4 regions of the Thiomicrorhabdus sp. genome follow, and region 3 is predicted to be linked to each of the others. Evidence: predicted binding sites of a transcription regulator. Region 3 holds the regulator's gene; each other region holds the start of a gene.

Evidence for each region. The regulator PhoB, encoded in region 3, activates phosphate uptake and scavenging genes when phosphate is short. The targets are predictions, from matches to a motif close to GNNTGTCATAAAACTGTCANAT.
Region 1: the regulator PhoB is predicted to act here: its motif matches at 1,560-1,581, upstream of ACORJQ_RS08070 (glycosyltransferase family 4 protein).
Region 2: the regulator PhoB is predicted to act here: its motif matches at 1,615-1,636, upstream of ACORJQ_RS00340 (BtaA family protein).
Region 4: the regulator PhoB is predicted to act here: its motif matches at 1,824-1,845, upstream of ppk1 (polyphosphate kinase 1).

The regions. Positions count from the first base shown of each region.
Region 1 is NZ_OY759719.1:1,826,038-1,829,225, reverse strand. Features, by position in the region: gene ACORJQ_RS08080 (host attachment protein) at 155-592, opposite strand; gene ACORJQ_RS08075 (MarC family protein) at 841-1,464, shown strand; gene ACORJQ_RS08070 (glycosyltransferase family 4 protein) at 1,737-2,906, shown strand; gene ACORJQ_RS08065 (DMT family transporter) at 2,940-3,188, shown strand, end outside.
Region 2 is NZ_OY759719.1:86,299-89,486, reverse strand. Features, by position in the region: gene ACORJQ_RS00345 (GNAT family N-acetyltransferase) at 1-197, opposite strand, end outside; gene ACORJQ_RS00340 (BtaA family protein) at 200-1,549, opposite strand; gene ACORJQ_RS00335 (glycerate kinase) at 1,780-2,904, opposite strand; gene ACORJQ_RS00330 (response regulator) at 3,140-3,188, shown strand, end outside.
Region 3 is NZ_OY759719.1:2,467,951-2,471,138, reverse strand. Features, by position in the region: gene phoU (phosphate signaling complex protein PhoU) at 17-757, shown strand; gene phoB (phosphate regulon transcriptional regulator PhoB) at 788-1,486, shown strand; gene phoR (phosphate regulon sensor histidine kinase PhoR) at 1,489-2,775, shown strand; gene ACORJQ_RS11175 (inorganic phosphate transporter) at 3,028-3,188, opposite strand, start outside.
Region 4 is NZ_OY759719.1:2,669,149-2,672,336, forward strand. Features, by position in the region: gene ACORJQ_RS12085 (EAL domain-containing protein) at 1-1,367, shown strand, start outside; gene yidD (membrane protein insertion efficiency factor YidD) at 1,360-1,677, shown strand; gene ppk1 (polyphosphate kinase 1) at 1,923-3,188, shown strand, end outside.

The sequences.
Region 1 (3,188 bases), 640 kb from region 3:
ACGTGGCGGATAAATTAAGGTTTTCAACCGCTGAGCTGTCAGGGTTGAAGTTGTACTTAGGGTTATGGCTTAGCGGCTTAGCTTATAGCGAAGCCTAGCACAGAACCCCGATTTAACATGACTAGTTAACTTTAGCTTTTGATTGTTGCAGTTTTTAGAGCTCAAAGGCTTTCATTATATTTTCAATTTTTTGTTGGGTAAGATCTTTAGCTAAAAAGGCTTTGATTTTGGCAAGAGTTGAATCACTTAGTTTTTCTTTGATTTGTGTGTGAATAGGATTCGATACGGACAGGTAGAGTTTGTGATTATGCTGCTCTGCAAATTCATTGATAAACGCACTCAAATTTTCGATTAGCTGTTGAGTTTGCTTCATTCCTTCTTTACTTTCATAGGAACTTTGTCTGCTTGAGACTGAGTTGGAAAAGTTTCCAGCTTTATCGCTATAGATTTCAGAGAGTTTAGCGTGGCTTTCGGCATTTTCAATAGACTGATAAGCGTGTAACGAAACTGTTTTTTGCTCTGTTTGATCAATCGAAAAGACTTTAATGTTTCCGAGATCTGCAAGGATTGCATAGCCGATGGTTGTATTCATACTGATACCTCTTCTTTGAGTTAAAATCAATCATACAATTAAAAGCTTAACATAAACATATATTTACTTTAACCTTGATGAACTTCTTCATTGCATTTTCCTATGCAATTATTTTAATTTTGTATTTCAGTACAAAACTTATAAAGCTCTTCTAAATAAATATTCGTTAAAAAGCTACGTTTTTATTTGCTGGCTAAGTACAATCAATAACCAATATTGATAATTAAAGAATAACTAAGAGATATGAGATGAGTGATTTATATACGCAGATAATTACTGTGTTTTTGGGTTTTTTTGCCATTATGAACCCAATCGCTAATACAGCCGCATTTGTAGGCCTGGTAGGAGAAAAAGAGTCATCGGAGCAGTTTCGCGTTGCCGCAAAAGCTATTGTGATAACTTTTGTGGTGATTTTAGCCTTTTCTTTACTCGGTAAATTCATATTTCAAGCATTTGGTATCAGCCTTCCAGCTCTAAGAATAGCGGGTGGTATTTTGGTTTTTATTGTTGGTTATCATATGTTGAATGGTTCTGGCTCAAAATTACATTCAGCTGAAAACAGTGATGAAGGCGATATTGCGGTATCTCCATTGGCAATGCCATTATTGGCTGGTCCAGGTACGATTGCGACGGCGATGAATTATTCTGCCACAGGCGGTTTTACGGGAATTATTGTTACGGTATCGGTATTTTTTGTGCTTTGCCTCATTACTTTTGCCTGTTTTATTTTTAGTTCTAAAATTTTGACCGTTATTGGAGAAGGTGGTATGAGTATCATCACACGTTTAATGGGGTTGATTCTTACTGTTATTGGTGTGCAGTTGATGCTATTAGGCATCTCTACGGGTTTTAATATTCCTATATTAAGCTAAGTTTTATTTGAAGCTTTGTTTGAAGTTTTATTTGAATAAGCTTTTAAAAATACACTTTGATTTATTGTCAATTTACCAGGCCTGGTAAAATTTATTTTGTTCATAAACCTGTCATTTAGTCGTCATACGTTTTGCTTTTGTGAAGCCTATTATTGCTACTATTTATTTGATATTCATTTGCTAGATGTTTTTCGTATCAAGTAGATATATCAAATAGTTATATCAAATAGTTTTAGCAGAATGTTGTATCAATCAGATATGAGGCTTTATAAATGAGGATTGTGCTTTTTACCGATACCCTTGGCGATTTAAATGGTGTGTCGCGTTTTATTCAAGATATGGGTGAGCTTGCTCATAAAACATTGGCAACGACAGGCGTTGAATTACACATTGTCACCTCAACCCCTAAAGAGTTGGCTGAGCAACCATACATTCATAATTTACCTTACCGTTTTAGAGTGCCAATGCCGTTTTACCAAGAGCTTGATTTGGTGTTGCCTAATAAAAAAGCCATTAAAGCCAAGTTGGATGAGTTAAAGCCAGATATTGTGCATATCTCAACACCTGGGCCTTTTGGTTGGCAGGCTAAGAATGTGGCTGAAAAATTAGGTTATCCATTGGTGGGAACTTACCATACGGATTTTCCGGCCTATGCGTATGATTTAAGCGGCCTTAAATGGGTAAAGCATCAAACGGATAAGTTAATGGCTCGATTTTATAAGCCGTTTATTCACGTTTTTTCTAGATCAGAGAGTTATTTAGAAGTGATGGCGAGTGATATTGAGATTGATTACACTCGTGCATCAGCGTTATCGCCTGGAACCAATTTAGATAAGTTTCATCCCCAGCATCAGTTAAATGAAGTTTGGCAACACTATGGTTTATTGAATGGTCGTAAAAAGGTCCTGTATGTTGGGCGAATCAATATTGAAAAAAACATTCCGTTTTTAGTCGATGTTTGGACAAAATTCTGTGAAGAAAATCCAGATTTAAAAGCCGATTTGGTGATGATTGGTGAAGGTCGTTATCGAAAATGGGCAGACAAGTTGCGTAATACCCATGCTTATTTTTTAGGGCCTGTTACCGGAGAGCGACTTTCTCAGATTTATGCTTCCGCAGATTTGTTTGTGTTTCCATCTATTACCGATACTTTAGGGCAGGTCATTATGGAAGCTCAAGCTAGCGGAATGGGCTGTTTGGTTTCTGATATTGGTGGGCCACAATCATTGGTTTTAGAGAATGAAACTGGACTGATTATTGAAGCCAATAAAAAACAAGATTGGATAAACGCTTTATGTAATACTTTACAAAATGAAGCGATTTTACAGGCCTGGTCTCAACAAAGTAGAGCACATATTGAACAATACAATATAGCGGATTCTTTTGAGCATTTTATTGAGGTCCATAAGCTAGTCTATAAAACGACTAGTGATTCCGTTTAAACAGAATAACCACTTGCTGAGTAATTAAATAGAATGAATGAAAGTGCAAAATCTAAAGTAATGGCAATGAGTTCACAAACTAAAGGCGAGTTTTATACCTTTGGTTTAACCATTATTGAGTCGTGGTTTCCTATCTTTGCGTTTTTTACGGTACATGCATTAGGTGCTTTGCATGCTTATTTTTATAGTTTATTAGTCGCGATTGTGTGTTTAAGTGTTTGGTGGGTTTTAAGAGGCAAAACACATGAAATAAAGTATAGAGCGGCTTATAAAAACATTGCT
Region 2 (3,188 bases), 310 kb from region 3:
TCAGCATAAGAGATATAAGCCGTGTAAGGAGAACATACATAGCTGTTATCAAACTCCTGATTGTTAAGAGTTGTTGGTACTGGCTCGCCATCCACAATCAGTACATCCAGTTTGGTCTGTACATTATGAATGGCTTGGCTTATACCTAGCTGTTTTAAAATTTCAATATAGGCAATTGATGGATGTGTTATATCCATAATTATAAAACTTCTTGCTGATAATTATGATTGTGTGAGTTGTGATCATGCAACTTCACCGCTTTACGAATATAAAGATGCACACCACCATAAATGCCAGAACGGTCTTGTTTAGTAAAGTTAGCATTATCAAAAGAATCTGTGTGCCATTCACTAAGAATATTGTGTGGTAACTTCTCTTCTAAAGGCGAGGTATCGCCCGCAGTGCGAAATACGACACGGGCATTATCCATAGCAGTTCGGTTAACCTCTTGCCATAGTTCGGTCAGTTGTTTGTCATCCATCCAATCTTGAGCGTCTAAAAATAGGTAAGCATTTAGGCTATTGTCTGGCAAATCTTTTAAGCGTTGGGTCATTGAGATATGGGTGACATTCACTCGATTAAAATGCGTGGTTAAACTCTCAAAATAATTGTGTTTAAGGTAGCGTGGTAACGCCTGACGTTTTTTAATGTCATAACTTCGGTTAAATGCTTGCCAAGCAAAGTAGTTATCTTCTAACGGAAAATCGCAAGCTAATTGTCTAGCACGTTCTTTAAGCAAAGAGTGCATACCAATTTGGGCCTCTTTTGAGTCACGGTTCATTTCATCAAATTGAGAAGGCGGAATACCCAAACTGTACATCACCATTGAACGATTACATAAAAACTTAAGTAACTTGGTATCGAAAATAGGGGCAACATGTTGGTTAAAAAGCTGTTCTTGTTCTACTAATGTGCGGGCTTGCATAATTTTAGAAATGTCGTGACCAAAACGTTTGCCAGTCCAGTGAATAAGACCAATAAAATGCCCTAACAAGCCATGTTTATAAAAGCCGTTAGTAAAGTAACTAATACGTTTTGGGCTCCAAGGACGTTCACGAGACTCCCAATAGGCCAGCGATTCTGAGTCTAAATGAGGTTTGATGTACGCCTCATAACGATCTAGGTTTTTTACTAAATCCGCACGTCCAAAAAAGTCAAAAAATGACTCATAACTTGGTAGGTGTTCAATGGCGGTAAGCTTGAGTTTAATGAGAGCAATATGGGCTTCATTCAAATCGACGACTTCAATACTTTGTGGCTGTTCTGTTAAGTAGTTAAGTACATTGCAACCACCTGACGAAATAGTAAAAATACGAGAATCTTGATTGATTTGTAAGGCATTAATATCGACTTCTGGGTCTTCCCAAATTTGGGGATAGACTAGACGATTAAACCAGGCGGTAAAAAGGCGGTCTAAAAATCCTTTACGAGAGAATATCGAGGTATTGTTTACAGCTGAGTCTAAAAGTTTGCGGGTATTTTTATTTTCGGTTTTCTTATTAGCGGTTTTTTGGTTTTCGTCAGGTAAATCAATTGCGGAGGTTGTCATGGTTTTTGCCCAATAATAAACACGTGGAATGTTATTGAGCATCATAAATGGCGGGTGTTACTACAATGTTACGCTTGTGTAACATAAAGATGAATTTACAACAGGTGAATTTAACGCATTTAAAACTTAAAATTACCAGGCCTGGTATTCCCTGTGGCCTTTTTGTTGATTAAGCACAGGGTAAATTGAAATCCAACGATTTGATAATCTGTTTATCTAATCAGTACAACTTACTTACCAAGAAGCGGTACGACGGATAAAAGCGTTTGCTGTAATAAATAATCGGCATTGCTCATCGCTTCGCGTTCATCCATGACTTTATTCACAATGCTAAAGATGGCTTTAAATTCAGGCAAGTCTTCAACTGAGCAGGTTAGACTTCCGCAAATACCAATGGTTGGAATGTTAAATTGATGACCTAATTGAGCAATACGCAACGGCAGTTTGCCAAAACGGGTTTGGTTATCAAAACGGCCTTCACCAGTAATAATGTAATCAAACGCTTGGGTTTTAATTAACTCTTCTAGTTGAAGGGTTTCATTAATTACATCAAAACCAGGCACTAAAGTAGCATTTAACAATCCCATAAAACCAGCAGCCATACCGCCAGCGGCTCCTGCCCCAGGTTCTAAATGAATCGCTGTTTTGGCATGGCTCTCTAACACTTGAGCGTAGTTAGTGAGGGCATTTTCTAATACCGCTAATTGATGAGGTTGTCCGCCTTTTTGCGGGCCAAAAATGGCTGTTGCTCCGCTTTCACCCAACAATGGATTGGTGACATCGCAAGCAATTTGCCAATCTATTTTTAAAAGATGATCAGGTATTTCGCCAATAGTGCTTAGATCTTTTAAAGCTTGGCCACCTAAATTAATAGCCTGGCCTTTACTGTCTAACATAGGCACACCCAAAGCCATTAATGCACCTGCACCACCATCATTAGTGGCTGAACCGCCTAAGCCTAAAATGATTTTTTTGGCTCCTAAATTAATGGCTTCTTGAATCAATTGGCCAGTACCGTAAGTGTGTGTACTTAAAGGGTTTAACTCTTCTTTTCTTATTTTTGTAATGCCAGAAGCCTGGGCCATTTCAATAATGGCGGTTTGACTCTCTTCTTGCCAGGCAAAACTGGCTTTGGTTTTTTTGCCTAAAGGTCCAGATACCCAAGCTGATTTAGCTTGACCGGCACCAGCACAAACAAAACTATCAATAAAACCTTCGCCACCATCAGACATGGGGCGCGAAAATACCACAGCATCGGGTTCAATGCCTTGAATGACCTGGGTGGCGATTTCGCAGAACTTGGAGGCGTCTAATGAACCTTTAAAGCTATCGGGAGCAATGAGATAAGTCGACATAAATAAAACCTTTTTAGCGTAAATTTTCTTTTTAGTAAGTCTTTATATGAATGAATTACGCCTTTGTAATCATTTGGATACGTTGTTATCTTAATAGATTAAGTAATGAGTTTGGGGTAATTATAAAAATTACTTTTTCTTATGAAGAAAAGTTTGATGCAAATTTTTTAATCGCCCCCCCAAAGTTGAATAAAACCTGGCAAAATGAAAGAGTTGACTTTATTAGGAGTAGAACATGACTTTTGCCAAAGGTTTTCTACAAAGCTTTATTTTTGTATTTATGG
Region 3 (3,188 bases):
GCATAGGAATAACAAAATGGAAAGAGAACTTTTTAAGTCCCACATCTCTGGTCAATACAATCAGAATTTAGAAGAACTATTTAATCACATTCTTTCAATGGGTGGGCTTGTTGAGGCTCAGATTAAAAGCACTGTTGAAGCTGTTAAGTGTGAAGATAAGAGTTTAGCTAAAGAGATTAAACAAGTTGATAAGATTGTTAATAAAGAAGAATTAGAGATTGATCGTTTATGTGCACGTGTATTGGCACGACAACAACCAACTGCTTCAGATTTGCGCTTGGTAGTCAGTTCTATTCGTATTGCTGTTGACTTAGAGCGAATTGGTGATGAGGCTGTTAATGCATCAAAACTGGCAACTAAAATGTCTAAAGTTAAAGAGGTACCTTGCGAGGTTTTGCCTGGTTATGGTGCCCTTATGGAAATGGTGTCAATTGATTTAGATGTTCTTAAAAAAACATTAAATGCCTTTGCACAACTTGATATATCTCAGTTAGGTGATGTTTTTGATGACGATAATCGAATTTCTGAGATAAAAAAGAAAGCATTAATAGAAATCAATGAAGCTTTGAATAATAATACAGAAGACTTAGCAGAATATATAATGCAAATGTTCTTTTCTATAAGAGCTTGTGAACGTATTTCAGCCCATATTGTAAATATTGCCGAAAGTATTATTTACTTAGTCAAAGGTAAAGATGTTCGTCATATGAATTCTGAAAAATTAGATTCATTTTTAAGTACTTTAAGTAAAGAATAAATATAAATTATTAACTTTTGGGGAGTCTTTATGGGGCAAAATAAAGTGTTAGTTATCGAGGATGAAGCTGCTATCCGTGATATGTTAAAGTTTACTTTAACAGCCTCTAACTACCTTGTTAGTGAGGCAAACAATGCAGAAGAAGGTTGGAAAATTGCCCTAAACGACGCACCTGATTTAATTCTTTTAGATTGGATGATGCCAGGAACTCCAGGAGTAGCTTTAGCTCAAAGGCTTCGTCAAAATGATAAAACAAAAGCAATTCCCATTATTATGCTAACGGCACGTGGTGAAGAAGAAGATCAAGTTAAAGGGTTTGACTCTGGTGTTGATGACTTTGTAGTAAAGCCGTTTTCACCTAGAGCGTTAATCGCCCGTATTCAAGCGTTATTGAGACGTCAAACCAATGAAAAGGTTGACGTTAATCAGTTTACAGCGGGTAGTATGCGTTTAGATTTAGAGTCACACCGTTTTTACGTTGCTGATGAAGAAGTAAGATTGGGACCAACGGAATTCAATTTAATTCATTTCTTTATGACGCATCCAAATAGAGTCTTTTCAAGAGCACAATTATTGGATCATGTTTGGGGCGTTAACGTTGTGGTTGAGGAGCGTACGGTTGATGTTCATATCAGACGTTTACGTAAGTTATTAGAACCAACTAATGTTGCGGATTATATTCAAACTATTAGAGGTTCTGGTTATCGCTTTTCGGTTGTTGAGGATTAATTTTGCTGACTAACGGTATTAAGCGTGAATTAACCTGGATTGTGACCATTGCTTGGTTAATGCTGTTTTTTGCCTGGATTACTGGTTTCTGGTTGGCTACATTGTTGGCTTTCATTGTTTTTTACATGGCCCGTCAATTATGGAGCATGAAAAGATTTGAAGACTGGATGGATGCCCGTAAGCTAAATACTCATCCTCCCGCTTCAGGTTTTTGGAGTGAACTAACTTATTTAGTGTCTAAGAAGCAACGAGCTTTAGAAAAACATGCCGACCTGAATTTTTATAAATCAGAGCAATTTAAAGCAGCCTCAATGCTCATTCCTGATGCAATTGTCTCACTTGACCAAAGCAACAATATTGAATGGTTTAACACCGTTTCTAAGTCTCTTTTAGGTATAAGACGTCAAGATAAAGGCAGTAAAATTGAATCCGTTATTAGACAACCGGAATTCATTCAATATCTCAAAAAACGAGATTTCTCAAATGCGTTGACGGTGAACTCTGCCTATAAAATGTCACGTACTTATCAAATGCAAATTATTCCATATTTTGAAAATCACAAACTTTTAGTGGTTAGAGATATTACCGAACTTTACCAGTTAGCTCAGATTCGCCGTGATTTTATTGCCAACGCCTCTCATGAATTACGTACACCACTCACCGTGCTTAGAGGTTATTTAGAGGTCATGCTTGACACGCCTGGAGAACACCAACAAAACTGGCGTTTACCTCTCGAACATATGGAAACTCAATCACATCGAATGCAGTCTATTATTGAAGATTTACTCACTCTATCCACTATTGAATCAGAGTCTATTACGGCTGAAAAAGAACTGGTTGATGTGCCTAAAAAATTAAAACAACTTGAAACTGATGCTCAGCAGTTAGGTGGAGAAAGTCATCGATTTTTCTTTGAGATTGATGAAACGCTCAAAATCAATGGTTATCCTGAACCTCTAAAAAGTGTCTTTATGAACCTGGTGTCTAATGCGGTCCGTTACTCGCCAGACGGGGGTGATATCTATGTGCGTTGGTTTGCCAATAAGAAGCACGTGGTATTTGAAGTAGAAGACAATGGGTTAGGTATTTCTCAAGAACATATCCCTCGTTTAACAGAACGCTTTTATCGTGTGGATAAAGATCGCTCACGTGTTACGGGTGGAACCGGTTTGGGATTAGCGATTGTTAAGCATGTTTTAGAAAAACATAACGCCTATTTACAAATTAAAAGTGTGCTTGGTAAGGGGAGTACTTTCCGCTGTGAGTTTCCAATAACTCTTGCTCAGTAAAAAGTTTTGATTATTGCAAGTGAAAGAGTCTAATAGTTAATATCAAAGATACGAAAAACACGATTGTCTTTTGATATTTATCCAGTGCTCACATAACAGAATACCAGGCCTGGTAATTTGTGGTAATTATAAAAACAGCAACATAAGAGTAGCAACACAAGAGTAGCAACACAAGAGTAGCAACACAACACTAAAGTAAGAGCAAAAAAGGGCATATAAAATGCCCTTTTTTGTATGCTTATTTTGTAATGTTTACGGAAGCATCATACCTCTAATTGTAAAGTAAATTAACGCTGCTAAAGTCGCAGACGCTGGAACAGTAATAACCCATGCAGCCACAATTTTTAAGAAGGCTGAGCGTTTAACGAGTTCTTTTTGATAAACTTTATCAAGAGACTTACGTTCTTTTTTAC
Region 4 (3,188 bases), 200 kb from region 3:
AGCGAAAAACGGAAGAAGCTATTACCAAAATGGCTTACTTTGACCCTCTAACCCAGCTTGAAAACAGAACCTACTTTAAGGAAAGTGTTAACCAACTAATTAACAACAAACCTTCAGGCCATTTTGCACTGCTGTTTTTGGACCTAGATGGTTTTAAACAGGTTAATGACACCCTTGGCCATAACATTGGGGATGAATTATTAAAAGTAGTTGCAAAACGTATTCAAAACGCCTTACGTAGCAGTAATGGAGAGTGCCATATTTGCCGTTTTGGTGGGGATGAATTCGTTATTCTTTTAAAAGACAGTGATGAAAAAACTAGTTCACAAATTTCTTTACGATTGCTCAATCAAATTGAACGCGTTATTAAAATTGAAGAAGATGAGCTTCAAGTTTCAACCAGTATTGGGATTGCCCTGTACCCACAACATGGTGAAGATCTCGACACCCTTCTTAGACATGCTGATACTGCCATGTATCAATCAAAATCTTTAGGAAAAAACACCTACTCCATCTACCACGATGCCATGGAAGAGAGTGTTGCAGAAAGAAGCCTAATTGAAAAACACCTAAGAAAAGCTGTTCAAAACAATGAATTTCAACTGGTATATCAACCTCAAATTAATTTACTAACTGGTAAGGTAATTGGGGTAGAAGCTCTTATTCGCTGGAACAACCCTGTTTTAGGTTTTGTTGCACCTGATAAATTTATTCCTATTGCTGAAGAAAGTCATTTAATTCTTACAATTGGTGAATGGGTCACAAAAACTTGTATTGCCCAACTTCAAGCATGGAAAGATACCGAATTTGATTCTTTGCATATCGCTATGAACGTCAGTAGTGTGCAGTTTGAAAACCCGTATTTTATCGGCTTTGTAAGGAAGCTGATGGAAGTCTCAAATATTCACAACCACCTACTAGAAATTGAATTAACAGAACGCACGGTTATGAATAACGTTAATGAAAATATTGCACGTTTTAATCAAATTCGTTCTAGTGGTTTTGGTTTATCGGTTGATGACTTTGGAACAGGTTATTCCTCTTTGAGCTATCTAAAAAAATTCCCATTGAGTATTTTAAAAATTGATAAATCATTTATTGATGGGATTCCACAAGATGAAGAAGATATTATTATTACTACGGCTATTTTAAACTTAGCTCACAGTCTTAGTATGAAAGTGGTGGCCGAAGGCGTTGAAACCCAAGAGCAATTGCTTTATCTAAAAAATGTGCACTGCAATTTTGCTCAAGGGTACTTTATCAGTCGACCTCTCGCAATAAGCGAACTTGAAGCCTGGTTAAGAAACAACCAACTTAATTTTTATTACAAACACCCTAATTTAGCGATAGAGGCTACTGATGCGTAACCCTATAAGCTTGATAATTATTGGCCTAGTTCGATTTTATCAATTATTTATAAGCCCAATACTCGGGCCAAGATGCCGGTTTTACCCAACCTGCTCAAGCTACACGATCGAAGCCATAAAAACCCATGGGGTAATTTGTGGCTCATGGTTAGCCATAAAAAGAATTGGCCGCTGTCATCCTGCGAACCCAGGTGGAATTGATCCAGTGCCAAGTTGCGGTTGTAAGTCAAATTGTAAAGATCACCTCGAAGATGACTCTTTAGAACATCCAGATAAACAGGCTGATGACAAAAGCAACCAAAAATCTTAATACCTCTTCTTAATTCCTCATCTTAAGACCTCATCAAAAGATAATTGCACCCATCCCTATAATCCATTGATTCTGTTACCTTTTGTAAGCTCTGGATAAATCAAACATAATGTTTTAACTACTTGTAAATATATATTGCCTGCTAAGATTGTCATAATAATTTCTTATTAGTAGCCTGTATTCGCTCTCTAAAAGAGCTAAAATAATAAAATTGTCTTTATTTATGATGAGAGTTGAACCATAAAATGTCTGAAAACCAAGTTACCGAGCACGTAATAGAAGCTGTTACTGAAACGGCAGAGACTTTTCCACGCTATATCAACCGTGAAAAAAGCTTGCTTGAGTTTAATAGACGCGTACTTGCTCAAGCCAAAAATGATCAAATTCCTTTATTAGAGCGTTTGAAATATTTGTGTATCTCTAGTAGCAATATGGATGAATTTTTTGAGGTACGTTTAGCCAGTTTATTAGAACTTGCAAAAGATCCAAATGCATTGACTTTTCCGGACGAATTACCCGCCACGAATGTTGTCCATTTTTTGTGTGAAACGGCACATGACATAGTTGAAGATCAATATCACACTTTAAACAATATCCTTATTCCCGCTTTAGAAAAAGAGAACATTCGTTTTGTTCGCCGCAATCACTGGACTGACCAACACAAAGAGTGGCTCAGTGACTATTTTGAGCAGTCATTACAACCAGTGTTAAGTGCAGTAGGTTTAGACCCTTCTCACCCTTTTCCAAAGGTATTAAACAAAACGCTTAATTTTATCGTCTCTTTAGAAGGTAAAGACGCTTTTGGTCGTTCAAATGGTTTGGCGATTGTTCCTGTTCCACGCTCACTACCACGCATCATTAAGCTACCTCCAGAAGCCACTGATGGCGAAAATGATTTTGTCTTTTTATCCTCAATCTTACATGCCAATGTTTCTCGATTATTTCCAGGCATGACGGTTACAGGCTGTTATCAATTTCGTGTTACCAGAAACACTAACCTCTTTATTGATGAAGAAGAGGTTGATGATTTAATGAGTGCCTTGCGTGGCGAGTTAAGTGGTCGCCAATATGGTGGTGCAGTACGTTTAGAAGTAGCTGATAACTGCCCGCTTCACATGATTGATTACCTTCTAGACCGTTTTAAGTTAGACAGAAGTGCTCTATATGAAGTAAATGGACCAGTAAACTTGCACCGATTAGATGCGGTACCAGGCATGGCAAATCGTCCAGATTTACAGTTTGCGCCATACACCCAAAAAAATGTTTCTATGAAACAACGCCCATCTAAAAATGCCTTTAAACTGTTTACTCGTCATAAAGAAAGCAACAATATGTTTGATAAAATCAAACAAAAAGACATTTTATTACATCATCCATATGACTCTTTTACGCCAGTCATAGAGTTTTTGGCCAAAGCCGCAACAGACCCCGATGTATTAGCAATACGCATGACCTTATACCGCACGGGTGAAGACTCACAAATTATTAAAGCTCTAGAAAGAGCAGCTCAA